DNA from 3 places in the Rhizobium sp. 57MFTsu3.2 genome. Region 1 is predicted to be linked to each of the others. Evidence: riboswitches for the same ligand, from Rfam matches in the RefSeq annotation. Region 1 holds a riboswitch; each other region holds the start of a gene.
What was found. A riboswitch is a leader RNA that binds a small molecule or an ion and turns the genes downstream of it on or off. The one in region 1 is predicted to bind cobalamin.
Positions count from the first base shown of each region.

Region 1 (7,539 bases):
GCACCGCCTAGAGCGCATGAAGGAGCGCTACGGAGCGAAGAACACTGTCCATCTCGCGGCCATGCTGATTGCGACGCACCTCGACCGCGATATCGAGAAGAGCTAGAGCCATTCAGGGTTAAATTAAGGACGGTCTGCCGGAGCAGGTTTCGTCAGGGCGCGATCCACCGAAGCAGCCGCCGTCCACAATATGCCGCAGCCAGCAACACCGCCGCGAAGCCGGTAACCGTCACCATGCTGCCGGGATGCAAGGGAACATTCCTCCACACCGGGCGAACGACATCCGCAGTGTTGAACGCCTCACCGCTGAACTCGCAGGTGATCAGCGCCAGACCGCGCAACACCATGCCGGCGTCGATCGCAGAGACGATGGCCTCCGCCTCGTCCGCCTCCGCGCCCATGTTGCGCATCGACAGGAGTACGGCCTTCGTTGCCGCGAGGTAGGCGTGCGAGCATTCATTGAATGGACTGGCCTCGTCGGTCACCCCGCCCGGCATCTTGCCCCAGAGACAATAGGCATGCTGGATCTGCGCATAGTTCAGCACGCGTCGGAACGGCTCGTTCGTGTCCGTGGCACGCGCCGCGAGATCAATGATCCGATCGCGATACTCCGCCATCATGACCATTTCGCCATGTGAGATCTCGGCGATCGCGATGCCGCTTTGGGAACCGCTGCTGCTCCGCTGGTGCGCGTCGGCCGCGACGGACCAAAGCTGCAGGACAGCAATCATGGCTACAAGAAAAATGGGACGCCGACTGGTCATCTCTGAGGACAGGCTCCGGATTGCTCCGGGGCCTTCTCCGATCAATGGAAGACCGACGCGCGAGCGCTGAGCCTGGGTGCGGCACCGAGCTTGCGCTCGGCCAGAGCACCAAAGGCCAGGCCAAGAACGCCCCATAGGATGGCGTGCATCCCGATCGTGGTCGTACGGAAACGCCAGAGAACCATAGCCGAATAGTTCTCCGCAACCTCGTTGATCGGCGGCAGCAGATACTGCACGAGGCCGATGAAACCGACATAGGCCAGACCTGCCGCGATTGCCGCATTCCACATACCGAACCGCGGCGTGAGGCGGCGTGCAAGCGCAATTGCCGCTACAAGCGCAGCGATCGAAACGACGATCATCAGGAAAAACAGCTCGGTCCTGACGCCAATGGTGTCGGGATTGCCGACTGCTGGCGGATTGGCCGGATATTTTATGTTGGGTACGATCACGATAGCGACAAACGCCGCAACGGCGATGACGGCACAGGTCCCGCGGGCGCTCAGATTGCTGAACCGCCCCTGGATAAAGGCGAATACGAGGGCAAACAGGCCGCCGACAGCAATGCTGTAGGCCATTACACCGGTCAAGAGGCCAAGGCCCGCCTGCGTGGCGCGGCTGACGATTTCAGGCTCAGCAGTTTCACCCGCCGCCTGGGCGGCCGCCTCCTCGAACGCGATCGCCTGGTCGACAAGCGGCTCGCCGAAAGTATGCGCAAAGGCGAAAACGAGGACGCCAGCGATCACCCCCGCGAGCATGCCGCGAAGCAAAAGATTTCCAACCATGTCCGGAACTCCCTTAGTGGCAGGGAAAGCCGAGGAGATGCCGGCCGTCATGCACGAACTCGTGCACGTACATACCGTTGAAAAGCGCCATCGCGCCCTCTTCGGTACCGACGAAATAGATGGCGATGAGCATCAGTAGACCGCCGAAGATGGCCCAAGGCAAAAGCTCGCCAACCGGAATCGGAGCCGGTGCGGCGACGGGCGCAAAAGTAGTGTCAGACATGTATTCCTCCTGGAATGACGCGTTCAGTCGAGAATCGTTGCGTGGCAGGGTCTGACTTCCAGTCCGAGGTATCCTCATCCTGATCACAGTGGCGCGACCGCACCGGAATTTCACCGGTTTCCAAACCCACAACATCACCGTTATATCTGCCGCTTCGAACCTGTCAACGAAACTTCATGCAGCGGCGGACCACGCTCCCCGATATCCGGAGACAACGAACGTGATGACGCGCCTTACCTGGATCTGCCACGGCCCGACGGCCGCCAACCGCGAGGCGCGCTTCCCGCAGGACGAACCGCTGAATGAAAAGGCAATCATTGCCACACGGGCAATCACCCCACGCCTGCGGCACGCCGACAGCGTCTTCGCCAGCCCGACGCTGCGCGCGCGGCAGACGGCCGGCGCGCTTGGCTTGCAGCCGGAAGTTTCCGAGGCGCTCGCCGATTGCGATTTTGGCCGCTGGGCGGGCCGTTCGATCGCCGAGATCCAGCAAGCGGAACCCGAGAACCTTGCCGCCTGGATGGCGCAACCGGAGGAAGCACCGCATGGTGGCGAGGCGATCGCTGCCGTGTGCATGCGTGTAAACGGCTGGATGCGCGAGCACTTGCAGTCCGGCGGTAACATCATCGCCATTACCCATGCGGCGGTCATCCGAGCAGCCATCATCGGCACGCTGAATGCCCCCCTGTCATCATTCTGGATTACCGATATCGAACCGCTCGCCGTCGCTCACATGACCAGCAACGGAAGCCGCTGGTCCCTGCGCTTCGAAGGACAAACCACCTAATTTTCAGGGCGATAATTTAGTCCAGCCTTACGCAAGCAATCGATGCGATAGTTTTTCGACCCGACACCGTCGGGCTGTCAATCCTTGCCCCAAGGAGGACTTTGCATGCCCTATGATTGGAGCGGCGCGCGGATGCGACGCTCGCGTCTGCTACGTATGACTGGCGCCGGGATGCTTCTCCTGCTCGTCGTCAGCGTCACCCTTCTAACCAGACTTTGAGAACAACAGGCGAGCGACAAGCGCTCGCCTCGTTTTTCACCGCGGCTTTCGAGCCAGTTCACACGCCGTGATAGCGATTTGATAACAAGAAATCGCCCTTTGATTTCAACAAACGCTTCAGACTTCCATGATACATCAGCGCCCGGGTGGAGATGGAGTAAAGCATGCCGGTATTCTTCCAGAGCAGGGCCGGGAGGCAATGCTTGTTGGTCATGGCGTTGGGGGTAACGCTATGGCTCGTCGGTGCAATCCTGGAACTGGATAACTGTGTGGTCGCCTTCGTCGGCGCCTACGAAAGCTATGGTGCAGACAAGCTCGTCCTCGCCCTTGGCATCGGCGGGGCGATGAGCTTCGTCTATTCGATCCTGCGCATTGTCGATTTGCGCAAGGAGATGGAGCTGCGGGCCACCGCTCAGGCCAAGGCCGACTGGACAGCAACCCACGACCACCTCACCAAACTTCCCAACCGCTATGCGTTCGAACGGAAAGTCCTGCTGCGAAGGACGAAGACCGACGTCGAAGGTGACGAGTGGGAGCAGAACGTGACAATCTTCTCGGTAGACCTCGATGGCTTCAAGAAGGTCAATGACCTTGTCGGCCACAATGGCGGCGACGCCCTTCTGATCGAGGTGGCAAAACGGATCTGCGCAATCGGAAACGCGGACTGCGTCTATCGCTTCGGCGGCGACGAGTTCGTCGTCGTTGCGCTTGGCCTCTCCTCCCGCCATGAAGAACGCTTCGCGCGTTTGCTCATTCAAGCCGTAACACGGCCCATTCACATCAACGGGTTCGCGGTCGAAGTCGGCGCCAGCGTCGGCCACGATCGCTGGGAGCAGGGTCAAGAGCCGCTCGAGGACGCGGCCCACCGAGCCGACCTCGCCATGTACGAGGCGAAGTCACGCGGCCCCAACCACCACATGGTGTTCGAAGCCTCGATGCAGGACAAGGTGGCAAAGCGCGCGACGCTGGAATCAAAGCTGCGCGTCGCAATTCAGCAAAAGGCCATCCGCCCCTTCTATCAACCGTTGATCGATCTCAAGAGAGGCACGGTCTGCGGCTTCGAAGCGCTCGCTCGCTGGACGGACGAAGAAGGCGTCGCCATTCCGCCGCCGGAGTTCATCGGCATTGCCGAAGAGACCGGACTGATCACCGAGCTTTTCGAAGACCTTCTGGCGCAGGCCTGCGGAGACGCCCTGGCCTGGGACGACCACGTTACCCTCTCCTTCAATGTCTCTCCGGTGCAGATGGAGGACAAGCTGCTGGCCTCGCGCATCTTCAAGGTGTTGTCGGCAAATGGTCTTCCGCCAAGTCGTCTGGAGATCGAGATCACCGAAAATGCCCTGATCCAGGATCCGGCGGTTGCCGCAATCATCCTGGATGAACTCCACGATGCAGGCGTTCAGATCGCGCTTGACGATTTCGGCACCGGCTACTCCAGCCTCGCCCAGCTCGCCCGCTATCGCTTCGACAAGATCAAGATCGACAAGAGCTTCATCGCAACGTACCGCGATGATGAGCGTCAGGAAAAAATCATCCGCGCCATGCTTGGGCTCGGGCGCAGCCTCAACATACAGACCACCGCCGAGGGCATCGAAGAGCATCGCCAACTCGGCCACCTGCTTCAACTCGGCTGCGATGTCGGACAGGGCTATCTCTTCGGCAAGGCGATGCCCGCCGAAGAAACGCGCTCGTTCGCCCTTGACCGTCACGAGACATTGGCCAACGGATAAGCGCTCCGCACTCCTCTCCAGTAGTCCTCTACATCAGAACTTCGTAATGGACCCGTTCAGACAGGGCCACGTTCGCTCACGCAGCATGGACCGCGATCACCGATCGGACCTAGCCCGATCGGTGCGCAAAGTGAGTGGACCCTTGTCATAGGAGAGGGATTTATCGCGCATTTTCGTATCGCTGCCGCCTCGGCGGCCTTCATTGGTCTTGCAGGGGCGGCGTCGCCCCCCGATTTTATGACGGGGCGGCCGCGGTTGTACCAGCAGCCCCAGTTTTCACCTGGAACGGCTTCGATGCCAGTTCTCAGGGTGGACCGCCGGAGCCGGTCTCGACTACGCCTTCACGTACAACATCTTCGGGCGCGTGGAATGTCGTTACAACGACTACGGCAGCAAAGTCCTTTTGGGCATAGACACCGTTTTCAATCAGAAGGTTGTTACCGTCAGCGCTGGCTTCAGATTTTGAGACTGCTCAACGATGAAATGACCAAGCCCGGACATACGCCCGGGCTTTGCTTCTCTGAACTGAGGCTGGTCGCCGTGTAAGATAAGCCTTAGTGGTGGTTTCCACCACCCTGGTTTCCACCACCCTGATTGCCGCCACCCTGGTGGCCACCACCCTGGTTGCCACCGCCTTGGTTGCCACCACCTTCGTTACCGCCACCCTGGTTACCGCCGCCTTCGTTACCGCCACCTTGGTTGCGCAGCACTCAGCCGATAGGATGTTTTCGACGCGGACCTTGGCAGCTTTCGCAGCGTTCACGCTTGTTTTCACAGCGTTTTCTGGTGAGAGCTATGCAGGATCCACCCTGCGCGCATCAGGCGCCATTGGAGCGCCGATAGGCTTCCCCTCGGCTTGCACGCGCTATACTTGGCTTTGCCATGGCAACGGCGGCCACGAGATGACCGACGAGAAGGCTATGCCTTTGCTTCAAAAGGTGAACCGGCAGGTCAACGCTGGCGACGGACGCACAGACATCGGGGAAATCCGAATACTGGTCGCTTCCCATCAACAACAAAGGCGACTGCGAAGACTATGCCCTACTGAAGCTGAAAACCTTGCTGGGCGCCGGCTTTGCGTCGAACAAACTGGCGCTTTCGGTTGTCATCGATCGCCGCGGCAACAACCATGTCGTCCTGCTGGCCCGACTGAGATCCGGCGATTATGTTCTCGACAATCTTGCAGGCAAAGTAAAACCCTAGGCAAGCACGGGATATACTTTTCTGGCAAGCCAGAACTTCAACGACAGAAGCGCCTGGCAAGTAACGCTGGCCGGCCCGAGAGCGGACCAATATTCCGGAACGTAGAGCGCTGCGAGCAATTCTCCGCTTGCCGGCCGGCCGCGCGCCTTCGCGACGATGCAAGGGCTAGTGGACGGTCGGGTCCTCTTCCTCCAGAAATGTTCGGATCCCCTCGCGTGCGATCGTCGCCAGGAACTCGTCAAAGGCCTCGCGATCGGTCGCGAAGGGCTCTTCCCATTCGATGAGATCCTCGTGCTGGGTCACCACTTCCATTTTCCAGTCGCCATTCGTACCCGCCGGACGGAAGATGTCGACGAGCACGGTCACGCCATCATCGGTAAACTCACCGGCAAGCTCGGAATGTTCCAGTTTCGGCTTCTTCGCCATTCTCAAATCCGATCCGTGATTTTCGCCGAGCAGTCTAAGCGACAATGATGACAACAGCGCAGACCCATGGTGCACAGGGGTAAGCAACGGAGAAAGGCCCGCAGCCAAGGTTTATGGGAAAGTCCACAGAAGAAAATGCGTCATTTGACTGGTAGCGGAGGAGGGATTTGAACCCCCGACACAAGGATTATGATTCCTCTGCTCTGACCTACTGAGCTACTCCGCCACTGGTCAACGGTGCCGTTCGCGATGCGCTCGGCCCGTGGGATGAGCGGCTTATAAGGTGCGCTTCGGCTTTGTGTCAAGCGCATGATCGAGAAAATACCACAGGCTTTTTCAGGCCGCGACCGGGCTGGCCAACAGCGCCTTCAGCGAAGCTTCCGCCGCCGGTTCGCGCTCGGAGCGTTCGATGAAACCACCGCCATACACGCGGGCGTCGTCGCCGGGTGCCGAATAGAGCGCACAGGCCTGGCCCGGCGCAACGCCAGCCTCGCCAACCGCGAGGTCGACATAGATGCCGGTCGCATCGGCATGCAAGACGGCAGGCGTCGGCGCGCGCGTCGAGCGAACCTTGGCAAAGCACACGAAGCCCTCGCCCGAAGCCGCCTCGACAAGCGGCTCGTCACCCAGCCAGTTGACATCCCGCAAATAGACGCGGTGCGTCTCCAGCGCCTCCTTCGGCCCGACAATGACCCGGCGCGAGCGGGCATCGAGATAGACGACATAGAGCGGCTCGCCGGTGGCGACGCCGATGCCGCGGCGCTGGCCGATCGTGTAGTGCAGGATGCCTTCATGCTGGCCCAGCACGCGGCCGTCGAGATGGACGATCTCGCCTGCGAGTGCCGCATTCGGCTTCAGCTTGTTGATGATGTCGGAATATTTGCCCTGCGGCACGAAACAGATGTCCTGGCTGTCGGCCTTCTTGGCGACGACAAGCCCCATCTCTTCGGCAAGCTTGCGGGTTTCTGCCTTGGGCAGACCGCCGAGCGGAAAGCGCAGGTAATCGATCTGTTCCTGCGTCGTCGCGAAGAGGAAGTAGCTTTGGTCGCGATCGGCATCAGCAGGGCGATAAAGGGCGCGGCGACCGGGATTGCCGGGGGCCGGATTGGCGCGGGAGCGAATGTAGTGGCCAGTCGCCAGCGCGTCGGCGCTAAGCTCCTTGGCCGTTGCCAGGAGATCCGCGAACTTGACCGTCTGGTTGCACGAGACGCAGGGGATCGGCGTCTCGCCGGCCACATAGCTTTCCATGAAGGGGTTGATCACCGTATCCCGGAAGCGCTTTTCGTAATCCAGGACATAGTGAGGAATACCGAGCGTTTCGCAAACGCGACGCGCATCGTCGATATCCTGGCCGGCGCAGCAGGAACCGGCACGGTGAACGGCCGCGCCGTGGTCGTAAAGC
Region 1 covers NZ_JDWI01000018.1:104,008-111,546, reverse strand. The annotation lists gene AF71_RS19225 (helix-turn-helix transcriptional regulator) at 1-106, shown strand, start outside; gene AF71_RS19220 (hypothetical protein) at 153-764, opposite strand; gene AF71_RS19215 (CbtA family protein) at 806-1,549, opposite strand; gene AF71_RS19210 (CbtB domain-containing protein) at 1,563-1,772, opposite strand; cobalamin riboswitch at 1,801-1,938, opposite strand; gene AF71_RS19205 (histidine phosphatase family protein) at 1,996-2,559, shown strand; gene AF71_RS19200 (EAL domain-containing protein) at 2,943-4,508, shown strand; partial or broken gene AF71_RS31800 (porin family protein) at 4,810-4,974, shown strand; gene AF71_RS19195 (hypothetical protein) at 5,063-5,218, opposite strand; partial or broken gene AF71_RS19190 (transglutaminase-like cysteine peptidase) at 5,231-5,816, shown strand; gene AF71_RS19185 (hypothetical protein) at 5,877-6,137, opposite strand; tRNA gene AF71_RS19180 (tRNA-Met) at 6,287-6,363, opposite strand; gene mnmA (tRNA 2-thiouridine(34) synthase MnmA) at 6,474-7,539, opposite strand, start outside.

Region 2 (7,539 bases), on a different contig from region 1:
TCTGTTCCGGAAAGGCATCCCGGAAGAAGCCTGAGATACGCAGCGTCACATCGACACGCGGATGCCGTAGCAATGCGGGCGGGATGATTTCATAGCCGGTGACGCGCCGCGAGGTCATGTCCCACACCGGCTTCACGCCGATTAAGGCCAGAGCCTGGGCGATGTCATCGCCGCCCGTGCGCATGTTCGAGGTGCCCCAGGCGGTCAGGCCGAAGGAGACCGGCCATTCGCCGTGATCCTGCACGTAACGGCGGATCACGAGTTCAGCGGACTTCTTCCCGAGCTCGTAGGCCGCCGGCGTCGGCACGGCACGGCTGTCGACGGAGTAGAAATTCCGCCCTGTCGGCAGCACATCGGGACGTCCTCGCGTGGGCGCACCTGACGGACCGGGCGGCACGAAACGCCCATCGAGCCCGCGGAGCAGACCTTCGATCTCCGCCGTCCCACAGGCGAGAATGGCTGGCCTGAGCCGCATCTCGATCTCCGCAAGAACGGCGCGCGTCGCTGCCCAGTTCTCCGGGCAGGTGAACTCAGCTGCCACCAGCTTTGCGGCAAGAAGTTCGATCCGCTCGACTGTATCGCCGTTCGTTCGCCAGACAGCGTCCGTGATGCCCACGAGAAAATCCGGATGCGGTCCAGCCCAGGCCTCGGCCATATCGCAATCGAGCGGGTCGAACGCCAAGTCGAGATCCGCGGCAATCGCACGCTGAAGGCTGCGGTCACCTCCCTGTCCGAGCCCGCGCGGAACCCGGGCCAGCGCGACCGTCAGATCCGTCAGCAACCGTCCCTGCGGCGAGACGCCGAAAACATGCAGGCCGTCGCGGATCTGCATCTCCTTGAGATCGCAGAGATAGGCGTCGAGCTTCTTCAAAGCCTCCGTCTCGCTCTCACCCTTGTCAATGCCGGCATCGCGATCGAGGCCGATGTCGGCCACGAGATCGAGGATCTGCTTGCTGAGAAGCCGGATGCGGCGCGGATCACCGCCCGACGCCTCGTAGTATTCGTCGACCAGCGCTTCCAGATCCTTGAGCGGCCCGTAGCTCTCGGCACGCGTCAGCGGCGGCGTCAGATGATCGATGATCACGGCGCCGGCGCGACGCTTGGCTTGCGTCCCCTCGCCGGGATCGTTGACGATGAAGGGATAAAGATGCGGCATGGGGCCGAGGACAGCTTCGGGGTAGCATTCCACTGACAAAGCCAGCGCCTTGCCCGGCAGCCATTCCAGATTGCCGTGCTTGCCCATGTGAATAACGGCGTGGGCACCGAATTCGTGGCGAAGGAAAGCGTAAAAGGCAAGATAGCCATGCGGTGGCACGAGATCCGGGGAATGGTAGCTTTCCTTTGGATCGACGTTGTAGCCGCGCGCCGGCTGGATGCCGACCAGCAGCTCACCAAGACGCATGAACGGCAGCGCAAAAGCGCCCTCCACGACATAGGGATCGGCCTCGGGCGCGCCCCAACGCTCACAGATTTCATCCTGAATCTTTTTGGGAAGACTTCCGAACAAAGCCTTGTATCGACTCACTGAAAGCGATTCGCGAACAAGCTTCCCATCCAGTCCTGAACTTGTCGGCCCTTCCATCAGGCGTCGTATCAGCGCATCGCCATCATCGGGAATATCCGCGACTGGATAGCCGGCGCCACCCATTGCCTTCAGCACCTCGACCGTGCCGGCGGGCGTGTCCAACCCGACGCCGTTACCGAGTCTGCCATCGCGGTTCGGATAGTTCGCCATGACAAGAGCGATGTGTCTCTTGCCGACGGGTGTCGTCCGCAGATTGGCCCAGTTGGCTGCAAGCCGCGCTGTATAGCGCATCCGCTCGATATCCGGCTCGCTGCCGACAATATTGGCCTCGACGCGCGCGTCGTAGCGCGATGCCGACTTGAATGAAACCGCTCGGGCAAGCACCCGTCCGTCAACCTCCGGCAGCGCAACATTCATTCCAAGGTCGCGTGCGGAGAGCCCCTGCGAGGAAGCGGCCCACGCTTGGCGCGACGACGCCGAAAAGATCGCCTGAAGCACCACCGCGTCGTTCGCCTCGAGCACGGTCTGCTCGCGATCCGCACCAGGCGCAGACACGGCAAAGCCTGTCGTATTGATCACCACCTCGGGCTTGATGGCGTTAAAAACACTTTCGAGAATGCCCTTCGAGACAGGATCCTTGAGGCTGTAAGCAAACACCGGCAGCGGCCGGATGCCTTCAGCCAGCAGCGTATCGATCAAGGCTTCGACAGGCTTGGTCTCTCCGCTTTGCACGAGCGCGCGATAGAAGCTGACCGCGACCACAGGCGTTTGTGACACTCCCTGTACGAAGCGCACCCGTTCGTCGCACGCCGACCTCCACTCTTCGACGCCGACGACGCCCTTGCCCGGCCACCAGATCCCAGCCTTCATCAGCGGCGATGCCGCTTCCGGCTTTTCAGTTCCCGAGAGCATCGCACCGGCATAGTCCAGAAACGCCCGCGAATTGGCATCGCCGCCTTCGATGAGATAGGCCCAAAGGGCGTTCAGGTCTTCAAGCGGTACATTCGAAAATGGTGTCAACCCCGCATCGGACTTCGAATCTCCGGGCAGCACGGCGATGAACGCGCCAGATCGAGCTGCCGCCGTATGGAGCGCCTCCAGCGCATAGTGGAAGTAGCTGGCGCCACCCAGCGCCCTCACGACGATTAGCTTGGAGTGGCGGGCCGTCCGCTCGATATAGGCATCGACCGACATTGGATGCTTCAGGCTCATCAGGCTTGCCAGCCGCAGCGAGAAGCCGGTCGACGGTTCGTCATAAGCGGCGGCTATCGCGGCAAGCTCGGTATCGGCAGCCGACAGGAACAGGACATCGCCGGGCGATTGACCGAGATCGATCGCCTCCTCGGCGTCACTGATTGTTCCCTGCTGTGCCAGAAGCAGATGCATCGGTCTTGCCTTATGCCAGCGCTTCGATCGCCTTGCGCACCGCCGCTTCGTCCATCTCGTGCAAGCCGATGACGACAAGACGGGTGCCGCGTGCTTCGCCCGGCGCCCAGGCGCGATCGAAATAGTGGTCGATCCGGCTGCCGACCGCCTGCAACTGCAGGCGCATCGGCTTGCCGGGAACATCGATGAAGCCCTTGAGCCGCAGCACGTCATGTTCGCCGATGATGCCCCTCAGCGCACCCACGAAGGCTGCCGGATCGGCAACAGGACCAAGCTCGACCACGAAGCTGTCGAACTCGTCATGATCGTGCGGCACGCCGTCCTCGTGTTCGAGTTCATGGTGGGACTTGCGATTGACCACATCGTCTTCCGTACCGACGCCGAGCCCGAGCAGCACGCTTGCCGGAACCTCGCCATTGCGCGCCTCGATCATGACAGGCTTGCGAGCGATACGGGAAGCAACCTCATCGCGCACGCGACCAAGGCCGGCGGTGTCGAGAAGGTCGGTCTTGTTGAGTACGATCAGATCGGCGCAGGTCAGCTGGTCCTCGAAAAGCTCCTCGATCGGGCTCTCATGGTCGAGCGACTCGTCTTCGACCCGACGAGCCTCGACGGCATCGTGATCGTCCGCGAAGCGGCCCGCGGCAACGGCGGCGCTGTCGACAACGGTAACGACGCCATCGACGGTGACCTGCGTGCGGATATCAGGCCAGTTGAACGCCGCAACGAGCGGCTGCGGCAGCGCGAGACCGGATGTTTCAATAACGATATGGTCGGGGCGCTGTTCGCGCTCCAGAAGCTTGGTCATCGTCGGAATGAAGTCGTCGGCAACCGTGCAGCAGATGCAGCCATTGGTGAGCTCGATGATGTCATCCTCGGTGCAGTTCTCCGCGCCGCAGCCCTTGAGCACGTCGCCGTCGACGCCGAGATCGCCGAATTCGTTGATGATAAGCGCGATCTTCTTACCGTTGGCATTGGAGAGCAGATTGCGGATCATCGTCGTCTTGCCGGCGCCGAGGAAACCCGTGATCACGGTCGCCGGAATTTTCTGCTGGTTCATGAAATTCAACCCTTCATCTTCAACGGCAGTCCAGCCGCGATAAAATACACATCCACGGCCTCGGCCGCGATCATTTGATGCAGACGGCCGGCATGGTCCCGAAACTCCCGCGCCATGCGGTTTTCCGGCACGATACCGAGACCGACCTCATTGGAAACGATGACGAGACGGGCTCGTGCCGTCGGCAGATACGCCACAAGCGAGGCAAATTCCGCCCCTATGTCGCGGTCTTCCATCATCAGATTGGTGATCCAAAGCGTCAGGCAATCCACCAAAACTGCCCGCTTCTCGCCATCGATCGCCCGCAGGCAGCCGACAAGATCCAGCGGCTCTTCATGGGTATGCCAGAGATCGCCGCGATCGGCTTTGTGCTTGTCGATCCGGGCGCGCATCTCGTCGTCCCAAGCCCGACCGGTCGCCACGTAATGGTGCTCCAGGCCGCTCGAGACGACCAGTTGCTCGGCAAAACGCGATTTGCCCGAGCGCGCGCCGCCCAGGATGAAAGTCGCGCCTGATGATATCGGGCTCATGGAAAACGCTGACCGATCTTCGGAAGCCTTCCGCGAGAGACCGGAACGACTGCGGAGCGCAGCCGGCAAATCTGTCTTTCAGCCATGACAACCTCCGTGCTGGCAGCGGGCATCACCCAGGAATGGGCTTTTCGCCCGGCACAGTTGGCAGGTCTCCTGGCTCGCGGGTCTTGGCCGCGATCGGGGCAAACCGGAAACCGGTCGCCCCAGATCGTGCCAGCGGATCTTCCTCGCCTTCCCGGCTGCATTTCATGAAAAGGCGGACGATTCGTAGACGTAAGAGGCGTCCTGCCCCGGTTGATCATGATGCACTGCCAGTGACTTTTCCGTCGCCACTTTCGCACAGCCCGCCTGCACCCTTGCAGGCTGTCAGCCACGCGAAACCAACGCCGGACGGAAAACCCTGACCGCTCTACAGTCGCGGGGTCGGCTCTGATGACGGTGCCCGAATTGGGTCCACCGCTTCACATTCCCTTTTCATCCGCACCGATTCAACCGGTCCGGAACCATCCGTTATGGCGTCATCGTTAGGCAAGGCCACTCCTGAAGTCAATCAAAAGCCGTCGCTCCTAAGATTGCCGTCATCGCCGCGAAACGCTGTCAAGTCGACCTACTCTACAAGATTTATCGTCTTTTATCAGTGGCTTACGTCATAAATAATTATTGTCCGCGCCGGTCTTTTGCCGCAATTGCATCGCAAGCGGGTCGCGCCACTGATTTGCCCCTCCCTTCCTCGCACTTGAACGCGCCTGCGCCCGCCTAGTTTTCCTGCCATGCTCCTCAAAATCGATATTCGCCGCTTCGGTCCGTTTCATACCCTTCTCGATATCGGGCGGATGCGCGCCCTGCTGCGCCGCAGCGAGATGGGGATGGTCATCGCCGGCGCGATCGTCGGTGTCATATCGGGTTTGGCGGTGACCGGTATGGGTCTCATTTCCCGCGAAATGCACAGCCTGATCTTCGGAATCAGCGACGTCGAGAGACTGAGTTCGTCGCAGATCGACAACAAGCTGCTGTTGCTGACGGCGCCGGTCTGCGGCGGCATTCTCCTGGGTCTGTTGCTGTTCGTGCTTGCCAAGACCCGCAAGAAGCCGATGGTGGATCCGATCGAGGCGAACGCACTGCATGGCGGTCGGCTATCTCTCACCGATAGCATTCTGGTCGCAGTCCAAAATCTTATTTCTAATGGTTTCGGGGCCTCCGTCGGCCTGGAAGCCGGCTACACGCAGCTGGCGGCCGGACTGGCCTCGAAGCTCGGGCTGAAGCTGCAGCTTCGCCGCTCGGACCTGCGCGTTCTCGTTGGGTGCGGCGCAGCGGGTGCGATTGCCGCTGCCTTCAATGCCCCGCTGACCGGCGCATTCTACGCCTTCGAGCTCATCATCGGCTCGTACACCATCGTCTCGCTAACGCCGGTTGTGGTTTCTGCGCTGGTTTCGACGCTGGTGGCTCGGCTGCTCGGTGGCAGCGATTTCCTGATCGACGTTGGCGAATTCGGTACGGTCATGCCGGCTGATTACGTCCCGGCTCTCCTGCTCGGCGCATTCTGTGCGGGTGTCGGTATCATGATCATGCAGGGCGTTGCCTGGATCGAGGAATTGGCTCGCCGGAGTTCGATCGCGACGCCGCTGCGCCCTGCCCTTGGCGGCATCGTCGTTGGCCTCCTCGCGCTGATCACACCGCAGGTGCTGTCGGCAGGACATGGCGCGCTCCACCTCAACCTCGGGCGCGACGTCGCGATTCCGGTGCTCGTGGGCCTGTTCCTCCTGAAAGCCTTCGCCTCCGCGATCTCGATCGGTTCGGGCTTCAGAGGCGGTCTGTTCTTCGCGTCGCTGTTCATGGGCGCGCTGGTAGGCAAGTTCTTCGCCTATTCCGCCCCCTACTTCGCTCACGCTACGCTGACACCGGTCATCTACGCGGTCGTCGGCATGAGTTCGCTTGCGGTCGCCGTCATCGGCGGGCCGCTGACGATGACGTTCCTTGCTCTCGAAATTACCGGCGACTTTCCGATCACGGCGCTTGTGCTGGCGGCGGTCATCACCTCCTCGCTCGTCGTCCGCAGCACCTTCGGCTACTCCTTCGCAACATGGCGCTTCCACCTGCGCGGCGAGAGCATTCGCAGCGCGCACGATGTCGGCTGGATCCGCAACCTAACGGTTGACCGGCTGATGCGCGCCGATGTGAAGACCGCCAATGCCGCTCTCTCGATCGATGAGTTCAAGGAACGCTTCCCCATCGGCTCGGCGCAGCGGGTCGTCCTGGTCGATGGTACCGGCAAGTACAGCGGCCTCGTGCTCGTTCCGGAGATTTACGCGAACCTGACCGATACCGACGAAACCGGCAAGGATCTCAGCGAATTCATCCGCTACAAGAACGATTTCCTGCAGCCGCAGATGAACGCCAAGCAGGCAGCCGCCATCTTCGACAAGACCGAAAGCGAAGCGCTCGCCGTCGTCAACAATCTGATTGAGCGCAAGGTTGTCGGCCAGTTGAGCGAGGCGCATACGCTGCGCCGTTACAGCGAAGAACTCGATCGCCGCCGCCGCGAAATATCCGGCGAGATCTAGCCGAGAAGTTCGTCCAGCCAGCGCCGGTCAAGACAGGCTTCCAGCTCGGCCGCAACGTCGTCCAGGGCTTTCTCGACGCCGGCACGATAGTCATTCGTGTCGCCCGAAAGGCCAAAGCTGCGCAGCAAGCGAGAACGGTAGATGTCGCTGGCGAACAGCCCATGCAGATAGGTTCCCGCAATCCGGCCGTCTGCCGATACCGCGCCATCCGGCCTACCATCGACGATCGCGAACGGCCGGCCGCAGTCTTCGCCGGAGGTGATACCGAGATGGATCTGGTAGCCGGAAAGCGGGGACCCGTCCTCCACTGCTGTCGCAACACTGTTGCGGACGGTCTTTTCAGGCGCCATCTCCGTCTCGACGTCAAGCAGCCCGAGGCCCGCCATATCCACCGCATGTCCCTCGATGCCCAGGGGATCATGGACCTTGCGCCCGAGCATCTGATAGCCGCCGCAAATCCCGATCACCCGACCA
Region 2 covers NZ_JDWI01000003.1:45,665-53,203, reverse strand. The annotation lists gene cobN (cobaltochelatase subunit CobN) at 1-2,911, opposite strand, end outside; gene cobW (cobalamin biosynthesis protein CobW) at 2,922-3,971, opposite strand; gene cobU (bifunctional adenosylcobinamide kinase/adenosylcobinamide-phosphate guanylyltransferase) at 3,977-4,501, opposite strand; cobalamin riboswitch at 4,630-5,027, opposite strand; gene AF71_RS04345 (chloride channel protein) at 5,275-7,065, shown strand; gene AF71_RS04340 (cobyric acid synthase) at 7,062-7,539, opposite strand, start outside.
Region 2: another riboswitch for cobalamin. It lies ahead of cobU (bifunctional adenosylcobinamide kinase/adenosylcobinamide-phosphate guanylyltransferase); the one in region 1 lies ahead of AF71_RS19210 (CbtB domain-containing protein).

Region 3 (7,539 bases), on a different contig from region 1:
AACGGCAGCGGCCATCGTGCGTTTGTGTCGCCACACCATACCTGCAAGCAAAAGGTAGGCCGGGATGGCCATCAAAACCGTCCGCGTCAGATCCCTGAGGCCCGGCCCTGCATCCCAAATCTGCAATGTGGTGACAAGGGCAACCCCGACTATAGCCCAACCTATAGCGATCGACAGGTCACGGGACAGAGCCAGCACATGAAAGGACCGGCCGCGGACCTCCGGCCGTCGCGATGCTGTCAATATAAGTCTCGTCAGATATAAAACGACGAAGACAACGACAGTCGCAACCACCCATAGCCGAAGGGTTCGCAAAGGCAGGGCCGGCGGCGCAAGCATTCGAGCTGCGACAAGACCCACCGTGAGAGCAACGCCCATGGCCGCAGCACTCAATCCAAATCTACGCCAACCGGCACTCGTGGCAGTCCATTTGTTCACTTGCAGCGCTAGCACGAGGAAGGTGCCCGCCGTCAACACTACTACCAGGACGATTGCAAGGGAAAGCAAGACCGGCGAGGTCGATGCACCCACCATGGAGCTCCGCAAGTTTGCCAACTCGCCGGGCAGATCCGACAAGGCGGAGAACCGCGCCCTCAGCCCCGCCGCAAAACCGTCGGCACCCTTCTCAATGGACAATATCGCGGAATTGACGTCCAAATCGGCTACGGTCTCTTCGCTCACACTGCCTGTTCCTCTGTTGTGCTTCCACTTCGCCAACCTGTCATTGGTCCTGCAGAGTATTTGGCGGCGCTGCCATCGATGACTACATAAAGAATACCGATCTAGGCCGCGGCTCAGCACCGGCATCGGATGGTCAGCGCTGGCTTGCTATGTCTACTGCAGTGTCGCACTAATTGTGTTGGTGAGCCATGAGTTGTTGTTCGCAAAGAGGATCTGGTGCGGGATTGGCGCGCCTGAGCGTGTGCCTCGGTGAGGTGTGCGCGACGCTTCTAAAGGCTCGCGACTAAAGCCGAAACCACGGACCACGGCATGGTGAGATCATGAAGGCGAACATTGCCAGAGGCGGAACGACCCACGCACACCAGACCCTGAACCGGCGCACGATTGCGGACAGATTCTAGGCGCCTTAAATGGAAGTGCCGTTCAAGCTCTGCAACTTACAGGTTTTGAGCCTAGCCGTCGTGGCTCGGGCTACTTCGTGATAGTTGGTCGAAGCAGGTGTAGACTTCACAACCTTGCGGGCGAGCTAGTCGTTTCTCCAAAAGCGGGCTGCTCTCGCTCAGCAAGTATATCGATTGTCAGGTGCATCGTTTGTCGGTTTTAGACCGACCTGCCTATACGGGAGGCGGTGCGGCGCATAGGCATGCAACACCAAACATCGACCGGATCGCGAAGGAAGGCGCGCGTTACACGAGCTGGTACCGCCAAGGCGAGCTGTGCCGCAGGCCGCGGATCGTTCATCAATTTGTCCGCTTGTCGTGTTGCATTTCCTCGCACCGGACGATCGGCCCCAGAGCCGACATAGAAGCTCGCATCGGGGAATGGCAGCTTTGCGCCTTCATAACGGTCATCGAGCCATCGGTCGCTGTCGCTGCAAAGCGGACGTGACGCAGTGACAACAAGGGTCGCAGTTGCGCCAGAAGCGTCATTGTGCTGATGGCATAGCCTGCGGAAATGTCCAACTTCCATCGAGCACTTGAGCGCGAGGCCGGTATAGGCGCACGGTGTAATTCCAACCTGCCATTGTCGGAATACAGTTTTCGACCTTCGTCTTATCGCAGTCGCCGAACTGCACGTTGATGGAACCATCGGCAGCCTTGGCAGCCGTAATGTTGTTCAGCGTATAGGCGTTCAGCTTGTTCTTCTCGAAGTAGCCTTTGGAATTGTAGACGCTGATCGACCAGAACCCGTCGACCGGCACGTCCCTGACGGACAGCCTATAGATCGTCTTTCCGTCGTTTTTGGGCGGGGTGACATTCAGGTAGGTGGCATCGTGTTCAGGGTTACCACCCCATCCTGCGGCGGTGCCGATCAGGTGGCGGATCGGATCAACCTTATCTTTCGCGCCGAACGCACCTTTGAAGTCCGGTATGGTTGAGCCAAGCACCAGTAGGGCGTCTCGCACCTTCTTTTGACTCGCCGTGTCCCATTGAGGGGCCTCGAACTTCCCGGCCGTGGTCTGGCTAACCTTCGTAGCATCCTGCAGGCTGTGCACCTGCTGGATATCATCCGGGCTGTTGGGGTCGACCAAGGTGCGCAATCCGACAAGAATGTAACGTGTTCCAGCTTGATCGCGGGTATAGGTGTAGCTGCCAGCGTCGTACTCTTCGTCGCCTACCAGATAGTGGTCTTCGTTGATGATCTGCAGCGACCGGAAGCGTGTGCCAGCGTCAGGGAGAGTGACGGTGACCGGGCCTGCCTCAAGGTCGATAAGGGCGACCGAATAAAGTGTATCACGGTTGGGGCGGACAACGGTCTGATGGTCGATCGACATCGGTTCGCGATGATGACCGAACTTGCCAGTCGTGCCACCCGCATCCTTGAGTGCGTTGTTGAAATAGAGATCGGTTTCGGCGCGCGTAAAATTGTCGACGGTAACGGGCATGTCTGCAGCGCGCGCTGCCTGCATTCCTGCGCCGAAGCAAAGAGTTGCCACAGAGGCAAGGTGAAAAAGCCGCATAGTACTTCTCCTTAGATATCTGCCAGAACCCAAGAAGCGGTTCGCGGCAGTGGACATCGCGGCGAACGCCATACCGTCATGGAAGGGCGTCGCTCGGTTCAATTCAGCTTGACCAGGGCTGGTGGCCAGTACGTGCCGTTTGAGACACCATCGAGCGGACCGTAGAAGCGGAACGTCAGTCGGAACTTCTGCCCCTTTGGGATCGGTAGCCAGTTTCCGTCAGGAGCGTCAGCGGGCTTGCTCGTTGCGAAATAGAGCGTGAGCGAGCCGTCAGTGCCGAACTGGGGATGCGTCTGCTCGTTCAGCAGGTAACGGTTCGATGGATTTGGCAGGACGCGGAAGTGGACATTGTCGACAGCGATGACAGACCAGAAGTACTTGGCGAAGCGCGAGGGCAGCGCGTCCTTGGGGAATGTCACCTTGTAGACGTGGTCCCCGGAAAGGTCGTCACCACTCTCGTCCTTCCCGCCGCGATAGTAGAGAACCTCGGGTTTCACGTTCGCCCAGATGCCGCCGTTGTTCACCAGCGTCCGTGCCACATAATCCAGGCCGTATTCGCCGACGACGCCCGGACGCGCCCATCCGTTGTGAACGACGCCATGGCCGATCGTGGCACCAGCCTTGGCGAGTTCCGAAAAGGCGTGCTGTTTGATGACGGCGTCCACGCGTTTGCGCTCCTCAGCATTGTCCTTCACGGCGGCTGCGATCTGTCTCGCGTCCGTCTGAAGTCTCTCCAGCCCCGGACTAAGGTCCGGCTCGCTGTCGAGGGCCGGGATCGCCGCATCGAACGCCTCCACGCCTGGAAGCTTTTCCAGCTCGAAGATCGGGGTCTTCGGGATATCCGGCAGCTTCGGCGCGCCGGTCGCCCGCAACTTGAACTCATGCTGCAGGACGACAGCGCGATCGGGGTCGTTGCCGAGGGCCACGCGGGCAAGGATCCGAGCATGCGGAACAGGAAGATCGATGCGGATGGCCTCCTGAGGCAGCTCCACTTTTGCGCCTCGCAGACAAACGGCGAAATCGCCCGACGCCTTGTTGGGGAAGACGCGTTCGTTGATATTGGCAAGCGTCTCGCCCCACCCGTTCAGGAATTGGACGGTAAAGTACCGGTCTTTGATTTCAGGGACCGAGACGATTGTGCAACTGGTCTCGTCGACTGCAACCCAGGCCTCGGAATAGGCGACGTCCAGGTTCGGATTGGGCCAGTCCACCGCGCCGGGCTTCCTGTGAACCAACTCGTTCCACTTAAAACCTTCCTGGAAGTCGAGCTGTTGTTGGCGTGTGATCAGCAGCCGGCCAAGCAGGTAGATATAGGCCTGGCTGATCTCTTCATCGCTGACCTGAGCGGTCTGCGCCGAGGTCCCACCTGCCACCATCAAAAAAGCGAGGAGGAGGAAAGTAACAGAGCGTAGCGACATGATGACCTTGACCTTGTTAGCGGCGCTGACAACATCCTCGCTTTTCGAGGCACGAGAGGAAGTACGTTACGGTAAATATTGAAGTGTTCTGCAATGCCGACGGCCGATTTGGATCGATGAACGAACCGCTGCACGGGAGGGCGCGTGGGTTGAGGTAGAGGGCACGAGGCGGGCGTCGCGCTAAGATCAAAATCGGGGCTCTCGTTCAAGAAATTCGAACCCGCGCCATGGTCGTCCAGCGAAAGACCGGACGTCCCGTACAATTCGAGATCACGACCGAAGTGAGGGGAAGCCTGCTTGCCTGGCTTGAACGCAGCCCATGAAGGGGATGCTGACGGGACCGGTTACCATTCTTCAACTGGTCCTCGTTCGCGACGACCTGCCTCGCGAGACCGTCTGCCGACAGATCGCGCTCGCCATCCATGATGAGGTGAAGGATCTCGAACAAGCGGGCGCCGGCGATGGTCCAGATCGACCAAGCGGCGTTACGCGAAGGCCTTCCCCTCAGGAAGGGTGCCTGGCAGCATTATCTCGATTGGGCTGTCGAGTGCTTCCGAATTTGCTCCAGCGACGTGGCGGACGACATGCAGATCCATACGCACATGTGCTATTCCGAGTTCAACGACATCATGGATTCGATCGCCGCGATGGACGCGGATGGGATCTCGATCGAGACGTCAAGGTCGAAAATGGAACTGCTCGATGCATTCGTCGGAGAAGGTTATCCGAACGAAATCGGACCAGGTGTCTATGACAAGCCGCGGGTTCCTCATGCCGAGGAGATGCGAGCGTTGATCAGTCTGGCGCGCACACATTTGAGCGACCGCCAACTTTGGGTCAACCCGGACTGCGGCTTGAAAACCCGCAATGGGAAGAGGTCAAACCCGCACTCGTCAATATGGTGAAAGCCGCGCGCAGCCTGCGCGAAGTAGCCGCGGTAGAGGGCTAGCCCTACCGTGCCACCGAACCCCGAAGCCGGGCGAAGGTCCGGCTTCGTTGCCTTCATTATTTGTCCCCAGCGTTTCTGCGTCTGTCTGATGGTATCCGTTGACGCGATTTTCGCCTCGTATACTATATCTTGTGTTCGAGGTTCTTCCGATTCGCGTCGGAAGCTAAGACGGGAATACGGTGCGTGAGGCCCATGATGGGTCGAGCAATGCCGGAGCTGCCCCCGCAACTGTGAGCGGCGAGCATTCGATCGATAGGTCCACTGAACGCCTTGAGGGCATTGGGAAGGCAGATCGAATGTGATGATCCGCAAGCCAGGAGACCTGCCTTGCAACGCAAACGTCCACGGGCGGGGTGTCCGGAAGGTCGCGATTGCGTGCGGGATGTTGCCGTGCGTGCCGCTTCCCCTGACCGCCGCATGAGCCACTTCGGGGTGAAGTCTTATGATCTTGAGTTTCGAAATCCGTCCGCGCGAATGACGGGCGCCTGAGCGTCCGGCGACCGCAAGCGGCTGCCTTCATCATCGCTCACTTTTGGCCGGACGTCGGAGGATGTCCGATCGCTATCGCCCGCCTATCTGACATGAGGATTACCATGACCATCACCGTCTACAGCAAGCCCGCCTGCGTTCAGTGCACGGCGACCACACGCGCGCTCGATCGGCAAGGGATCAACTATGACGTGATCGACGTCTCGACCGACACCGCGGCCTACGAGCTCGTGCAGGGTCTCGGCTACCGTCAGGTTCCCGTCGTCGTTGCCGGTGACCTGCACTGGGCTGGCTTCCGACCTGATATGATCAACGCTCTGGCCTGAGGATCGGCCGATGGGTGAGCTCGTCTATTTCTCCAGCAGATCCGAGAACACCCGCCGCTTTGTCGAAAAACTCAGGCTGCCCGCATCGCGGATTCCGATCGGCGCCGAGCTCACGCTTACGGCGGAACGTCCCTTCGTCCTGATCGTCCCGACCTATTGCGGCGACGGCGGCAAGGGCGCCGTCCCCAAGCAGGTGATCCGTTTCCTCAACGATGCGGCGAACCGCTCGAACCTCCGTGGCGTGATTGCCGCGGGCAACAGCAACTTCGGCGAGACCTACGGGCTTGCCGGCGACATCATCGCAAGGAAATGTCAGGTGCCCTACCTCTACAGGTTCGAGCTTCTGGGCACCGTGGAGGATGTCGCCAATGTCAAACATGGATTGGAACGATTTTGGACACGGCAGTTCTCGAACGCCCTGTGAAGGTGGCGGATACGAAGGTGGCGGACGCAACGCTCGACTACCACGCGCTCAACGCGATGCTGAACCTCTATGACGAGGACGGAAGGATTCAGCTCGACAAGGATCGGCAAGCGGCCAAGCAGTATTTCCTGCAGCACGTAAACCAGAATACAGTGTTCTTCCATAATCTCAGGGAGAAGCTCGATTACCTCGTCACCGAAGGCTATTATGAGCAGGAGGTTCTGGACCAGTATTCGTTCAATTTCGTCCGCGACCTGTTCGATCACGCCTACGATAAGAAGTTCCGCTTCCCGACCTTCCTCGGCGCGTTCAAGTACTACACCAGTTACACGCTGAAGACCTTCGACGGGAAGCGTTATCTCGAGCGCTACGAAGACCGTATCTGCATGGTGGCACTGACGCTGGCGCAGGGCAGCGAAGCGCTGGCCCGCGACATGGTTGATGAGATCATCTCGGGCCGCTTCCAGCCGGCGACCCCGACCTTCCTCAATGCCGGAAAGAAGCAGCGCGGTGAGCTTGTCTCCTGCTTCCTGCTACGCATCGAGGACAATATGGAGAGCATCGCACGCGGCATCAATTCCGCTTTGCAGCTCTCCAAGCGCGGCGGCGGTGTCGCTCTGTCGTTGACGAACCTGCGCGAGGCGGGAGCGCCGATCAAGCAGATCGAGAACCAGTCGTCAGGCGTAATCCCGGTCATGAAGCTCCTTGAGGACAGCTTCTCCTACGCCAACCAGCTCGGCGCGCGACAGGGGGCAGGCGCCGTCTACCTCAACGCCCACCACCCCGACATCATGCGCTTCCTCGACACCAAGCGCGAGAATGCCGACGAGAAGATCCGCATCAAGACGCTGTCCCTCGGTGTTGTTGTCCCCGACATCACATTCGAACTGGCAAAGAACAACGAGGATATGTACCTGTTCTCGCCCTACGATTTGGAGCGTGTCTACGGCGTCGCCTTCAGCGAGATCTCGGTGACGGAAAAGTACCGGGAGATGGTGGCCGACAGCCGCATCAAGAAAAAGAAGATCAAAGCGCGTGACTTCTTTCAGGTTATTGCCGAGATCCAGTTCGAAAGCGGCTATCCCTACATCGTGTTTGAAGACACGGTGAACAAGACGAACCCAATTGCCGGACGCATCACCATGAGCAACCTCTGCTCGGAAATCCTGCAGGTGAGCGAGGCGAGCGACTACAATGACGATCTATCCTACAAGCACATGGGCAAGGACATCTCCTGCAATCTCGGCTCGCTGAATATCGCTGCAGCGATGGATTCATCCGATTTCGGCAAG
Region 3 covers NZ_JDWI01000013.1:23,243-30,781, forward strand. The annotation lists gene AF71_RS15400 (mechanosensitive ion channel family protein) at 1-681, opposite strand, end outside; gene AF71_RS15405 (DUF1254 domain-containing protein) at 1,607-2,641, opposite strand; gene AF71_RS15410 (DUF1214 domain-containing protein) at 2,740-4,059, opposite strand; partial or broken gene AF71_RS15420 (5-methyltetrahydropteroyltriglutamate--homocysteine S-methyltransferase) at 4,373-5,008, shown strand; cobalamin riboswitch at 5,130-5,353, shown strand; gene nrdH (glutaredoxin-like protein NrdH) at 5,602-5,823, shown strand; gene nrdI (class Ib ribonucleoside-diphosphate reductase assembly flavoprotein NrdI) at 5,834-6,247, shown strand; gene nrdE (class 1b ribonucleoside-diphosphate reductase subunit alpha) at 6,217-7,539, shown strand, end outside.
Region 3: another riboswitch for cobalamin. It lies ahead of nrdH (glutaredoxin-like protein NrdH); the one in region 1 lies ahead of AF71_RS19210 (CbtB domain-containing protein).